One region of the Lysinibacillus sp. NPDC056232 genome, then DNA from elsewhere that is predicted to be linked to it. Evidence: riboswitches for the same ligand, from Rfam matches in the RefSeq annotation. Region 1 holds a riboswitch; the other holds the start of a gene.
What was found. A riboswitch is a leader RNA that binds a small molecule or an ion and turns the genes downstream of it on or off. The one in region 1 is predicted to bind thiamine pyrophosphate.
Positions count from the first base shown of each region.

Region 2: another riboswitch for thiamine pyrophosphate. It lies ahead of ACFCYJ_RS02885 (ABC transporter substrate-binding protein); the one in region 1 lies ahead of thiM (hydroxyethylthiazole kinase).

Region 1 is NZ_JBHJTF010000024.1:61,185-69,000, reverse strand. It holds gene ACFCYJ_RS17355 (cysteine desulfurase family protein) at 1-253, shown strand, start outside; gene thiI (tRNA uracil 4-sulfurtransferase ThiI) at 256-1,464, shown strand; gene ACFCYJ_RS17345 (alpha/beta-type small acid-soluble spore protein) at 1,618-1,833, shown strand; gene thiE (thiamine phosphate synthase) at 2,092-2,724, opposite strand; gene thiD (bifunctional hydroxymethylpyrimidine kinase/phosphomethylpyrimidine kinase) at 2,714-3,538, opposite strand; gene thiM (hydroxyethylthiazole kinase) at 3,538-4,293, opposite strand; TPP riboswitch at 4,380-4,478, opposite strand; gene mbcS (acyl-CoA synthetase MbcS) at 4,729-6,318, shown strand; gene sppA (signal peptide peptidase SppA) at 6,537-7,550, shown strand; gene ACFCYJ_RS17315 (RDD family protein) at 7,563-7,816, shown strand, end outside.
Region 2 is NZ_JBHJTF010000002.1:165,355-173,170, reverse strand. It holds gene plsY (glycerol-3-phosphate 1-O-acyltransferase PlsY) at 1-115, opposite strand, end outside; gene parE (DNA topoisomerase IV subunit B) at 810-2,786, shown strand; gene parC (DNA topoisomerase IV subunit A) at 2,783-5,215, shown strand; TPP riboswitch at 5,387-5,497, shown strand; gene ACFCYJ_RS02885 (ABC transporter substrate-binding protein) at 5,672-6,667, shown strand; gene ACFCYJ_RS02880 (thiamine-binding protein) at 6,669-6,959, shown strand; gene ACFCYJ_RS02875 (ABC transporter permease) at 6,959-7,729, shown strand; gene ACFCYJ_RS02870 (ABC transporter ATP-binding protein) at 7,707-7,816, shown strand, end outside.

The sequences.
Region 1 (7,816 bases):
TAGTATTCGCGATTTAAAAGGTGAAGTCATTATCAATGCATTGCAAAAACGCAATGTAATTGTGTCGACATCGAGTGCTTGTTCATCGAAACAGACAAAAACAAGTCATGTTGTTGAAGCTCTAAATCTCGATGAGCATTTTAAAAAAGGTGTTATTCGTATTAGTTTTGGCGCGTATGTAACAAACGAAGATATAGAAAAATTTAAACAAATATTAGATGAAGTATTGATGGAACTTAAAGGAGAATTTTAAAAATGATTTGGAAAGAAATTTTAATTCGATATGGAGAACTTTCTACAAAGGGTCGCAACAAGATGGATTTTATTCGTCGCTTACGTGAGAACATTCGTCATGCGTTTGCGGATTTAGGACATTTACACATTCGCACAGAGCGCGATCGTATGTTTATCGCCATTCAAGATGAAACACAAATGGACGTACTATTAAAAGGATTACCTAAAATTTTTGGTATCCAATCATTTAGTCCAGTGGCAGCATGTGAAAAAGACATGGAGGCCATGAAAAAGCTTGCCATAACAATTATGGATACGTTTAAAAATGAGCAGCTTACTTTTAAAGTAGAAGTAAAGCGCACAGATAAGACATTTCCGTTAGAATCACATGCCATTCAACGCGAAATTGGTGGTTATGTATTACCACAATATCAAAATTTATCAGTAAAGGTGAAGAAGCCTGATATCGAACTTCGTGTAGAGGTGCGTCATGATGCAACATATATGATGGCACAAGTTATACCGGGTGCAGGTGGAATGCCTGTAGGCTCTAATGGTAAATCTTTATTAATGCTTTCTGGTGGTATAGATAGTCCTGTTGCTGGTTATTTAATGATGAAACGTGGAGTGCGCTTAGAAGCGATTCATTTCTTTAGCCCACCATACACAAGCCAAAATTCATTAGAAAAAGTAAAGGTGCTTGCTAATGAATTAACAAAATTTGGAGCTAATATACGATTACATGTAATTCCTTTCACTGAAATTCAAGTTCTTATTAAAGAAAAAGTACCTTCTAATGTATCGATGACAACAACTCGTCGTATGATGCTAAAAGTTGCTGATAAAGTACGTGAAGAAATTGGTGCACTAGCTATTGTTACAGGTGAGAGTCTTGGTCAAGTAGCGAGTCAAACTCTTGAAAGTCTAACAGCTATTAATGCCGTAACGAACACACCAATTTTACGTCCATTAATCTCATCAGATAAATTAGAAATTATCGATATTGCAGAGAAAATAGGCACATACGAAACGTCTATCCAGCCATTTGAAGACTGCTGTACAATTTTTACTCCTGCAAGTCCAAAAACAAAGCCAAAGCTTGAAAAGGTTGAGCATTACGAAAGCTTCTCGGATTTTGATGAACTAATCGAACGAGCAGTGAAAAACCGTGAAGTCTATATTTTCCCGAAAAAAGAACAAGAAGCCGATAAATTTGCGGATCTTCTATAGAAGAAACTTGCGATTCCGTAAGAGCCGACTCAAAAATCCATTTGAGTCGGCTTTTTTTAGTCTACTTCCTTCTGAGGTACAATTTACCTATAAAATTTTTGTATTAAAAATCTAATATCGCACATTCTATATTCACAAGGAGGTGAGAGACACATGACTTCAACAAATCGCAGTTCAAACAAACTTGCAGTACCTGGTGTAGAGCAAGCTCTAGATCAAATGAAATACGAAATTGCACAAGAATTTGGTGTTCAATTAGGAGCTGACGCTTCAGCTCGTGCTAACGGTTCCGTTGGCGGTGAAATCACTAAACGTCTTGTACAAATGGCTGAATCACAATTAAAAGGTATGCCAAACAACAACCAATAATTGCTTAAACAGTAATTATTAAAATTAAAACCAGTGACCGTAAAAGGCACTGGTTTTAGTTTGTTTAAATTCTTTATTTTTTATCCCGTATTAACGGGCAGTAATTTATCTATATCAAAAGAGAAACGTTAGGTCCTCCCATTTCAATTCAATTCAATGAGAGCAAAGAAATAGGTGGAGTTAACTGCCCGTAAAAACCCGATTGGTGAAGACTAATAATCAGTGGGGTAAAAACGCCCCACTGATTAAAGTTTCACTTTATCCTACAAATGATTTAAATATAGAGACTGTATTTGAAATATCCTTACTTTCGCAAATTGCGGAAATAACTGCTATTCCATCCGCACCTGCTTTAAATACAGCATGTGCATTCGAGCAGTTTATGCCTCCAATTGCAACGATAGGGAGCTCCGGGTATTGTCTGCGAACTTGTTGTAAAAAATCAGTTCCACTAGGTGGTTTGGCGTCGCTTTTAGAAGCGGTTGAAAAAATTGGACCAATTCCAACATAGTCCGCACCATATTGTAGAGCAGTTTGTAATTCAGCTTCTGAATGAACAGAAACACCTAGAATCATGTTGCCAATTTTTTCACGTACCATCGACACAGGAAAATCTTCTTGGCCAATATGAACACCATCTGCTCTAAGTTTTATAGCTAACTCTACATCATCATTGACGATAAACGGAATATGATACTGTTGACAGAGCTTTTGACATTTACGAGCAAAATTTACATAGGCTAGTCCAGTTAGTGTATTCGGCCCCTTTTCACGGTATTGAAACATAGTAATTCCAGATTGGAGAGCTTTCTCTAAAACGTTTATTGGCTCCTGATTTAAAACATTACCTGTACCCATAATAAAATAGAGCTGTAGATCGTTACGTTTCATGAATGATCACCTCGCAGGAATCCTTATAGTTTTGATAAGCAAAATGATTTGTTGGTCCATGGCCATTACCAATAGATAAATCATGAGTGATTGCTAATTGAATAAATTTTTTAGCTTCCTCAATCGCTTTTTCTAAAGGTAGCCCAATACCAAGAAAAGCAGTTAATGCTGCGGAAAACGTACAGCCTGTACCATGCGTATTTTTTGTTGCAATACGAGTAGACTGCATGGAAAATGATCGACCATCTTGAAAAAATACATAATCAGTAGCATAACATTTACCCTCTAAATGACCGCCTTTCATAACGACGCATTGAACGCCTGTTTGTAATAAGATCTGAGCTACTTCTTTAATATCTGCTAAAGAATTGATTTTCCTTCCAGAAAGGGTTTCAGCCTCTGGGATGTTTGGCGTTACAATTGTTGCTAAAGGTAGCAAATAACTTCGTAATGCCTCAATTGCTTCTTGCTGTAATAAGCTTTCGCCACCTTTTGCAATCATAACAGGATCTACAATAAGTGGAATATTTACTTCGGCTAAAATATGTGCAATTGATTGGATTATTTCGGAGGAAAACAGCATTCCTGTTTTAATAGCACTAATTGAAAAATCCTCGATTAGCGCTTTAAGTTGTTTTTCAATAAAGCTCACATCAATTGGCAAGACACCCGAAACACCCAATGTATTCTGGGCTGTTAAAGCTGTAATAACAGACGTTCCAAACACCTTTAATTCCTGAAATGTTTTTAAATCAGCCTGTATGCCTGCACCGCCGCCACTATCTGAACCAGCAATTGTCGTTACAATATCCATCATTTTTCACCATCCTTGGAAAGGCGGTGTAGTTCATTTAATACAGCAATTTGAAAATCGCCAATGAATGGAGTGGAAGAAGCTGCTTTTTCTGCCAATTTTTTATAAAACAATAATGTTTCTAGCAATTGGTCAAATGGTTTATCTCCTGCGGTGTAGGAGGCACAACATATTGCACTCAATAAGCAACCTGTTCCAGTAACTTCTGTCATTTGAGAATTTCCACCTGTAACCCATTGCTGATGTTTGCCATCAGTAATAAAATCCTTTTCACCGGTCACAATAACAATACAATTGTATTGTTGAGCTATTTTCTGTGCCTCCACTTCTACAGAAATTGAACCACTACCACTATCTACGCCTTTTTGTTGCCAGTCTACATTGGCAATTGCCGCAAGCTCTCCGATATTGCAACGAATTGCCGCAAATTTAATTTCCTTTAGTAATTGCTGTACCGTTTGTTTCCGGTAAGATGTTGCACCTGCAGCTACAGGATCTAAAATAACGGGAATGCCAAGAGCATTTGCTTTTTTCCCTGCAAGTAACATTGATTCTTTCATTCGCTCATTAAGGGTACCGATATTTATCAATAAGCCTGAGGCGATTGTGACCATTTCTTCAACCTCATGACCATCATCAGCCATAACTGGAGAAGCGCCTATTGCTAATAAGCCATTTGCTTGAAAATTAGCCACAACATAATTAGTAATGCAATGAATAAGTGGATTTTGTTTACGGATCGTTTGAAATATCAATGTAAGTCCTCCTCGTTGGATGGACGTAAGCGTGCAAAAAAGGCTCTTTTTCGTGCAAAAAACACATAAAAGAGCCTTTCATCAGTAATTTGATGTGAATTGCTCCCTACGTCAGTATTAACTAACAGGTTCAAAGGGTCAGGTTTTACCTTCTCAACTCTAAATGAGTCCCCCTGCAATTATGCTTTTAGTTGAACAAAATGTACCATATTATTCATTCGGGTTCAATAAGGATTTTTGAATCTTCATGCAGCAACAATTCTTTTCTGTGCGAAAGCGACGATTACGCCAAGTTGAAATAGATAGAACCAATACGTGACTGATGCCATATAGCAGAACATGATAGTTGTCACCACTTTAATGAATTAGAGTGAATTTCATTGAAAAAGATAAAAATTGAGTTTTATAATGAGCGTACAAAAGGGGGCATTTGCCATGAAAAGAGAAGATTTAATCGCACCAGAATGGTATAACATTTCAGAGGAAATTGAAAAATATGCACAGGATTCTACAAAAAATGCATTGTTAGTTTATAGCGAAAACGGGGAAATTCAGTACATTACATATACAGCTTTACTTGAAAAGGCGAATCAGGCAGCACATGTATTTACATCTCAAGGTTTAAAAAAAGGTGATGTTATTTTAGTCATGGTACCGAGATCAGTGGAAGCATATATCGTGTATATTGCGGCCTTAAAGGCAGGTTTAACCATTATACCTAGTTCGGAAATGCTGAGATCTAAAGATATTGAATATCGAATCAACCATGCCGATGCAAAAGGAGTTGTTGCATTTGAGCCTTATATTGAACAATTTGATAGTGTTGAAAATTTACAAGAAATACAGCAATTTGTCATTGGACATGCACATGAACCTTGGCAGCCATTGCTTGAAAAAATGCAAAGCCAATCAAAGAGCTATTTTAATTCTACACCAACTAAGAGTACAGACATTGCATTTTTAGCATATACAAGTGGTACAACAGGCAATCCAAAGGCAGCAGTACATACTCATAGCTGGGGTTACGCACACTTACGAACTACTGCACCAAATTGGTTAGGTGTTCAAGAAGGTGACATTGTTTGGGCTACAGCAGCTCCAGGCTGGCAAAAATGGATTTGGAGTCCGTTCCTCGCTACTTTAGGAAGTGGTGCAACAGCATTTGTTTACAAAGGTCACTTTGATGCGGCAACATACCTTGCACTGATTGAAAAATTCAATGTTAATATTCTGTGCTGCACGCCAACCGAATATCGATTTATGGCGGGGCTTGAAAATTTACGAGATTTCAATTTAAGTACAATACGTCAGGCTGTATCAGCGGGTGAACCTTTAAATAGTGAAGTGATAAAAGTATTTTCAGAGGTCTTTAATTTACAAGTACGAGATGGTTATGGACAAACAGAGAATACATTACTTGTTGGTACAATGGTAGGGATGGAGGCTAAAATGGGCTCAATGGGTAAACCTACTCCGGGTAATACTGTTGAAATTATCAATGATTTTGGAAATCCTGTTGCAATCGGAGAAGTTGGAGATATTGCTGTTCACTGTGAAACGCCCGCGTTATTTAAAAAATATTTAAACGATCCCGAACGTACAAATTTACAATTTAGAGGCGAATGGTATATTACCGGAGATCGTGCATATAAAGATGAAGATGGCTATTTTTGGTTTGAAGGACGTGGGGATGATGTCATTATATCGTCTGGCTATACAATTGGCCCATTTGAGGTAGAAGATGCGTTATTGAAGCATCCAGCAGTAAAAGAAACTGCCGTTGTCGCGAGTCCGGATGAAGTTCGTGGAAATGTAGTAAAGGCATTTGTTGTGCTCTCTGATGGAGAAGTTGGTGATGAAGCGCTTATAAAAAAACTACAAAGCCATGTGAAAACTTTAACAGCCCCTTATAAATATCCTCGTGCAATTGAGTTTGTTACTGAGCTGCCAAAAACCTCATCAGGCAAAATTCGTCGTGTCGAATTACGAGAGCAAGAAAAAATCCATTCTATCAATCATCATTAATTTCCTAGGAAATAATGTCGAAAATCAAAGTTCCTGCTTTTTTTATGAACTTTGATTTTTTTTATAATGTTAGGTAATGTATTATAGGTTGAATAAGTTAAAGCTTTTGCAAAGTGTTGGAAATCAACCCCGGGTTATGGTAATAAGCCATCTTATTGCAATAAGTATGAAACAAATTAGGATATCAATCGTATAACGTTATGAGGAGGCAGAAAGATATGAATGGTAAAAGGTGGGCTGCTTTAATAATTGCAGGTGTGCTATTAGTATTTTCATTAGGAATCAACACCATTTTTGCAATATTTAAATCAGATTTCTTTAGCAATTTTGATAGCTTGGTGGCTGGAAACGACTTGACGGTAATGGAAGAGGTTAAAGAAAGCGGCAATAAGGATAAACGTATTGCATACTTAAAGGTTGATGGTACGATTCAAGATGTTGGCTCAAGTTCACTATGGCAACCAGTTTCTTATGATCATCAATTTTTCTTAAATCAATTAGATAATATTTTATATGATCAGACTGTGGAAGGTATCGTCTTAAGTGTTAATTCACCAGGTGGCGGTGTAAAGGAATCAGCAGAAATATATAAAAAACTTTTGAAAATTAAAGAAGAGCGACAAATTCCAATCTATGTTTCTATGGATTCGATGGCAGCTTCAGGTGGTTATTACATTTCAGCACCTGCAGATAAAATATTTGCGCAACGTGATACAATTACAGGATCGATTGGTGTCATAATGCAATCTATTAATTATCAGGAGTTAGCAGAAAAAGTTGGTATTAAATATGAAACGTTTAAATCTGGTGAACATAAGGATATGCTTAGTCCAATGCGTGAAGTGACACCGGAAGAGCGTGCTATGATGCAAGACATGATTAATGAAACGTATCAAGAATTCGTTGGTATTGTTGCAAAAGGACGTAATATGTCTGAACCAGATGTGAAAAAAGTGGCTGATGGTAGAATTCTTAGTGGTAAGAAGGCGCTTGAAGCAGGCTTAGTTGATGAGATTGGTGATGAGGAAGCAACAATTACTGCATTGCGTAAAGACTTTGGTCTAGAGGACGCTGCATTATTCCAGTATTCATATGATGTGGGTGGCTGGAAATCATATGTTGGGATGAAAATTGGATCCATATTCGGTCCATCAGCAGAGGAAAAAATGCTGATGAAAATTATGGCGGACTATAAAGCACCTAAAATGATGTACTTATATGGCGAATACTGAGGAGGGAGTACAATGACAAACAATGAAGTTGTTATGCAAGGGTCACCCTCTATAGGGAATGCTCTCCTAATGGATAAGCCAATTACGAATAAAAATTATGTATTAAAAACGGCAGGCTTTTGGATACGTTTTTGGGCATTTTTAATAGACGGAATTATTATTGCAGCAGTAGGTGGAATTCTCGTTAACCCAATATTTTATTTAATGGATTGGTCATTATCTGACACAGTGTGGTATGCACCTATTTCGATTATATCTGCTATTCT
Region 2 (7,816 bases), on a different contig from region 1:
AATTACCGCTTCCATGTTCACGAATATCCGTTTTATAAAAAATTTTGCCTACCCATAATCCAGAAGGTATAGAGCCGATTAGATAAGCACATAAAATAATAAGTCCATTTAGCATAGCTGGACTCCTTTCATCCATAGATTATTACTTGGTACTAATAATATGTAATAAATATTCTACACTTTTTCTCTACAATCTACAATGTCATGAAGGAGATTTCTTCGTGTATCTTGAATTCATTATAAAAGATAACTATTTTTCAAGGATTTTTATATGTAGTTTAATATATGTTAGGCTTTTTGACATGATTCATGTTGGTTGCATGAAAGCCCTTTCTAAAAATATAGGTATAAAGGCAATTTTGTCAATCATCCATTCCTTTGGTAGAATAGAAGTCTATCTTTAATTTCTAGAGTAAGTTAGTATGAATTTTCTAATAGACAGAAGGAACCTATTAAGTACTGAATTGTATATTTTTCAGGGGATATTCAAATGCTTCTGTATGGAAGACCAAAACCTATAGCGATCGGTATCGTTTTGAAATGAGAGTAATGACCAGAAGATAGCCCTATGTTGTTTTATTTATGCAACTAATGTTTACGATCCTGCGTCAAGGGAATAGGATAGTTAGTAATACATATTAAAGCAACTATTGCAACTTTTTCTTTCGGTAAAAAGCTCAAAACGACAAAGCTGTGAGGAAATTTTAAAAATTTATTAGGTCTGTCACTAGCTATTGACAGGAAATGCTATTATTATTAGGAAGAGAACATAAATAGAACATGCGTTTTGTTTTTTGGAGGGGAATTTTTTGGCGAATAAACAGTCACCAAGCGTCTATAATGATGACGCCATTCAAGTATTAGAAGGATTAGAAGCGGTACGAAAACGACCCGGCATGTATATCGGTTCTACAGATGGCCGTGGACTTCATCACCTAGTATATGAAATCGTAGATAATGCGGTGGATGAAGCACTGGCTGGCTTTGGTTCTCATATCATTGTCCATATTCATAAAGATCAAAGTATCAGCGTTCGAGACTTCGGCCGTGGAATGCCAACAGGTATGCATAAGATGGGGAAACCCACTCCCGAAATTATCTTTACTGTCTTACATGCTGGTGGTAAATTCGGGCAAGGTGGCTATAAAACAAGCGGTGGCTTACATGGTGTAGGTTCTTCTGTTGTTAATGCTTTATCCACTTTTTTAGAAGTAACGATTCATCGTGACGGTAAAAAGTATCGTCAACGCTTTGAAAACGGTGGCCATCCTGTAACAACATTAGAAGAAATAGGACAAACAAAACAAACAGGAACACTTGTTCATTTTCTACCGGATGACACGATTTTCTCTGTAACAAAATACAATTATGATACGCTTGCAGAACGTTTACGAGAGTCAGCATTTTTATTAAAAGGCTTAAAAATTGAGTTAATCGATGAACGCGAGGAAGGCAAAGGTGATGTTTTCTTTTATGAGAACGGCATTGAAGCTTTCGTTGCTTATTTGAATGAGGAAAAGGATGTTCTTCATCCCGTTAAGTATGTGGAAGGGATTCAAGACGATATTGAAGTAGAATTCGCCTTCCAATTCAATGATGGCTACTCTGAAACAATCCTTTCATTTGTTAACAATGTACGTACACGGGACGGTGGAACACATGAAACAGGTGCCAAGTCAGCGTTAACGCGTGTTTTCAATGAATATGCACGAAAAATTGGTCTGTTAAAAGATAAAGATAAAAATCTTGAAGGGACAGACATTCGAGAGGGCTTAGCAGCGATTATTTCTGTTCGTATACCAGAGCATTTATTGCAATTCGAAGGTCAAACGAAGGGGAAACTCGGGACAAGTGAGGCACGCTCGGCAGTAGATAGTGTTGTTTCGGAGCAAATTTTATATGTGCTTGAGGAAAACGCTGAATTGTCTGCCTCTCTTGTGCGTAAAGCTATTCGTGCGCAGCAAGTACGTGAAGCGGCTCGTAAAGCACGTGAAGATGCACGAAACGGCAAGAAAAGCAAAAAAGGCAGTACGATTCTTTCCGGAAAATTAACACCTGCACAATCTCGAAATGCGGCGAAAAACGAGCTGTATCTAGTCGAAGGTGACTCTGCTGGAGGATCTGCAAAACAAGGACGAGATCGTACGTTCCAAGCGATTTTACCATTGCGTGGTAAAGTTATTAATACAGAAAAAGCAAAGCTTCAGGATATTATGAAAAACGAGGAAATTTCAACGATTATCCATGCCATTGGTGCTGGCGTCGGAACAGATTTCTCTGTCGAGGATTCATCGTATGACAAAGTCGTGATTATGACCGATGCTGATACGGACGGAGCGCATATTCAAGTGCTGCTATTAACGTTCTTCTATCGCTATATGCGACCATTGATTGAAGCTGGAAAGGTATTTATCGCATTACCACCACTTTATAAAGTATCACGGGGTACTGGTAAAAAAGAAGTGATTGAATATGCTTGGACCGAAAAAGATTTACAAATGGCCATTAAAAAAGTTGGCAAGGGTTACATATTACAGCGCTATAAAGGTCTTGGGGAGATGAATGCCGACCAGCTGTGGGATACGACAATGAACCCTGAAACGCGTACATTAATTCGTGTAACGATTGAGGATGGTGCACGTGCTGAGAGACGTGTGACAACATTAATGGGCGATAAGGTAGAGCCGCGCCGTAAATGGATCGAAGCTAATGTAGACTTCGGTATGGAGGATGATTCAAATATTTTAGAAAATGAATTCATCCAACAAGAGGAGGACCAAGCATGAGTAGTACGGAAAAATTCCAAGATTTACCCTTAGAAGAAGTGATGGGTGACCGCTTTGGTCGCTATAGTAAATATATTATACAAGACCGCGCGTTGCCTGATGCACGTGACGGTCTTAAGCCTGTGCAACGACGTATTTTATATGCGATGTTTACAGAGGGCAATACGAACGAAAAACCATTCCGTAAATCAGCCAAAACTGTCGGTAATGTTATCGGTAATTATCACCCACATGGTGACAGCTCCGTATATGAAGCGATGGTGCGCATGAGTCAGGATTGGAAGGCGCGCCATATGCTTATTGAAATGCATGGGAATAACGGCTCTGTTGATGGTGACCCACCGGCAGCGATGCGTTATACAGAGGCAAGACTTTCTGCAATTGCAGCGGAAATGCTCCGTGATATTGGCAAGAAAACCGTTGAATTTGTACCGAACTTTGATGATCAGGATATGGAGCCGACTGTTTTACCAGCTCGTTTCCCGAACTTACTAGTCAATGGCTCAACAGGTATTTCGGCCGGTTATGCCACAGACATTCCTCCTCACGCACTTGATGAGGTGCTAGACGGTGTTCTCATGCGCTTAGATAAGCCGAACTCTACTGTTGATGAATTAATGACTGTTATTAAAGGGCCTGATTTCCCAACAGGTGGGATCATTCAAGGTGTCGATGGTATTAAAAAGGCGTATGAGACTGGTCGCGGTAAAATTATCGTCCGCGCTCAAGCAGCCGTGGAGCCAATTAAAGGTGGCAAAGAGCAAATCGTTATTACGGAATTACCGTATGATGTCAATAAAGCAAATCTTGTGAAGAAAATCGATGAGCAACGCGTAGATAAACGACTTGAAGGAATTGCAGAAATTCGCGATGAATCGGATCGTACCGGCCTACGTGTTGTCATTGAACTGAAAAAAGATGTTCCAGGACAAGGGATTTTACAATACTTGTTCAAAACAACTGATTTACAAGTAGCCTATAATTTTAATATGATCGCTATCCATAATCGTCGTCCGACAATGATGACATTGCCATTGTTACTGGATTCTTATATTGTCCATCAAAAGGAAGTTGTGACGAACCGCTCCATTTATGATTTACAAAGAGCTAAAGATCGTTCGCATATCGTTGATGGCTTGATAAAGGCGCTTTCTATTTTAGATGAAGTTATTGCAACGATTCGTTCGTCTAATGATAAACGAGATGCGAAAACGAATTTACAGGTGAAATTTGACTTTACAGAAGTACAATCAGAGGCAATCGTTAGCTTGCAATTATACCGATTAACGAATACAGATATTACAGAGCTTCGCCATGAACAGGATGAACTAAATAAACTGATCGCCAAGCTTGAAGGTATTCTTAATAGTGAAGCAAAGCTTGTACGTGTTATTAAACAGGAACTACTTGACATTAAAAAGCGCTTTGCAGAGCCACGTCGTTCAAAAATCGAACAAGAAATTGAAGAAATCAAAATTACGTTAGATGTCCTTGTCCCAAGTGAAGAGGTCGTAGTGACTGTCACAAAGGATGGCTATATTAAGCGTACATCTACACGTTCACATGCAGCTTCGAATGGTCAGGATTTTGCGATGAAGGATTCCGATTATTTGTTATATGAAGAAAATTTAAATACGCAGCATCATCTATTGCTATTCACAAACCGAGGCAATTATATTTATCAGCCTGTCCATGAGCTACCAGATATTCGTTGGAAGGATCTTGGTCAGCATATTTCAAGTATTGTGCCGACCGGAGAAGATGAATCTATTATTGCTGTATACGGTTTTGAGACATTCGAACAGGCTAATACGTATATTTTAACGGCTACGAAAGATGGACAAATTAAACGCTCATCTGTAGCAGATTATGCTGTAACACGCTATTCGAAACCGATAAAAACGATGAATGTCAAGTCGGGAGATGAAATGATTTTTGCAGGTATCGTGACGGACGAGGTAGAACTAATGTTAACGACAGATACTGCCTATGCTATTCGTTTCCCAATGGAGGAATTACCAGTAACGGGTGTGAAAACGGGCGGCGTCAAAGGGATTACGCTGAAAGACGGAGAAGCATTAGTCGGTATCAATGTTTTACCGCCAAATGACACGGCCTATGTGGCGATTGTCACGCAGCGCGGTGCGGTGAAGAAAATGAATGTAGCCGAGGTAGAGCTGGCTAGTCGTGCAAAACGCGGCTTAAAAGTATTAACAGAGTTAAAAGCGAACCCACATCGTATCGTGGCTGTAGTTAAGGTAACTGGTGGGGAACAGCTAACGATCGAGACGGAAAAAGGCGTGCAAGAGATTCTTGACGTACAAGCATTAACGCGAGCAGATCGACACTCCAACGGCTCCTTTAAAGTAGATATAGCTGCTGACGGTGCCATTTCACATGTGTTCACGGTCAAAAAAGAAGAAAAGTAAAATTAGTTTTCTAGCCCAGCTCCTTTTGAGAGCTGGGCTTTTTTAGTAAATTGAAACCAATCAGCTTTGTGCTTTGGTGTGGCTGTTTAATAATAATTCAGCGCTATCGGTAAACAGCCACTTGTCATTTCGTGATAGATATGGGTATAATAATCACGAAAAGTTCATATGGAAAGAATGTAGGGGGGCTGGTAGTTGCCAGCTGAGATTGTGTCCGATAGACGCTGACCCTTTGAACCTGATTTGGCTCGTACCAGCGTAGGGAACATCTATTCAAAAAAAGAAAGTTTTTGATACTGATTGTAAAACGTCTGGGAGGAATCCTGGGCGTTTTTTTATGTTTTCAGACTTTTGTTGCATGCACATACCTTACGTGTAAACAGACCGTGAACGGTTTCTGCTGGTAAAGACATTCATTCATGAACACTTTCACACTACTTACTTGGAGGATTCAACATGAAAAAATGGTTATTGATCCTGATGGCTGCACTTTTAACATTAGTGGGTTGTAGCGAAAAAGAGGCTAAAAAGGATGCTAAAGGGTTAACGAAAGTATCAGTCGTTCTTGATTGGACACCGAATACAAATCATACCGGTTTATATGTAGCGGAAAAGCTTGGCTACTTTAAGGATCAGGGCTTAGATGTTGATATTTTATTACCTGGCGAAACCGGTGCAGATCAGCTTGTGGCATCTGGGAAGGCTCAGTTTGGCGTAAGTTATCAGGAAGGAATTACACAGGCTCGTGTGCAGGATGTACCTTTAGTATCGATTGCAGCGATTATTCAACATAATACTTCTGGCTTCGCATCTATTGCATCGAAAGGCATTTCGTCACCAAAGGATTTTGAAGGTAAAACATACGGTGGCTGGGGTGCACCACTTGAAAAGGCTGTACTACAATCACTTATGCAAACAAAAAATGCGGATATTAATAAGTTAGATATCGTCAATGCTGGTGATTTAGATTTCTTCACAATGATGAAAAAAGATATTGATTTTGCGTGGATTTATTATGCATGGACAGGTATTGAAGCAGAACTTCGTGGCGAAAAGCTAAACATGCTTTATTTAACAGATTATAGCGAGCAGTTAGATTATTACACACCTGTACTTGCTACAAATGAAAAAATGATTAAGGATGATCCTGAGACGGTCAAAGCATTTGTCGCTGCTGCAGCAAAGGGCTATGAATATGCGATAAATCATCCAAATGAAGCAGCTGATATTTTACTAGAAGCGGTACCTGATTTAGATAAGAACCTTGTGCATAAAAGTCAGGAATGGCTAGCAGATAAGTATCAAGACGACGCTGCACAATGGGGCGAGCAAAAGCTAGCTGTCTGGGAAAATTACGCGAAATGGATGGCCGACAACAAAGTTTTAGAGGGCGAATTTAACGCAGAACAAGCATTTACAAACGACTTTTTACCGAAAAAGGAGACAAAGTAATATGGCAAACTCATTAATAAGTGTACAAATTATACCGAAAACTGAAAAATATGAGGATGTGATCCCATATGTCGATGCAGCGATTGCGGTTATCGACGCTTCAGGAGTTAAATATGAAGTTCACCCACTAGAAACGACAATGGAGGGTGAACTATCGATTTTGCTACAAATCATTGAAAAAATGAATGACAAGATGATTGAGCTGGGCGCGATCAATGTCATCACGCAAGTGAAAATTTTATATCAGCCATCTGGTATTACAATGGGTACATTGACGGAGAAATACCAGTGATGAAGCAAGCTTTCAAACAAGGAAGGACGATAATTTTTATCGCCTTCCTCTTATTCATATGGGAACTAATTGTCCGTTTTGCTGATACTCCACATTGGCTTTTGCCTGCACCGAGTGCCATTTTGAAAGAAGGTTTTCAATCGTATGAGACGTTTGTGCCACATGCTTTAGCGACTGTTCAATTAGCACTTCTAGGTCTTGCCATCGGGATATCATTTGGGCTAACGGTTGCTGTGCTATTACATCGTTTTACGTTTGTCAGGGAGCTATTTTATCCTATTCTCATTATGTCGCAGAATGTCCCAATACTTGTCCTAGCACCGTTATTAATCATTTGGTTTGGCTTCGGTTTATTGCCAAAGCTCATTATTATTTGTCTTGTGTGCTTTTTCCCTATTGTTATTTCGGCAATGGATGGCTTTCGTCAAACTTCGCCTGAGCTGAAGCATTATTTTGAGATGATTGGTGCAACGAAAGCACAAACCTTTTGGAAGCTTGAATGGCCTTATGCGTATCCAGCGATTTTTTCAGGCATAAAGATTGCGGCAACCTATAGCGTCATGGGGGCTGTCATTGCGGAATGGCTAGGTGCGAAAATGGGGATTGGTGTTTATATGACATTAGCACAATCTTCATTTCGAACGGATCGAGTATTTGTAGCGATTTTTGCCATCGTATGTTTAAGTTTACTATTATTTAGTGCTATTCGACTTTTAGAAAAATTTGTTGTGAAGGGGAGAAGACAGCATGCTAAGCATTCAAAACATTGATAAATCCTTTGATGCTCTTCCTGTCATCCGTAATTTATCTTTTGAGGTGAAGGACGGGGAATTTGTGGCGATTATTGGTCCGTCAGG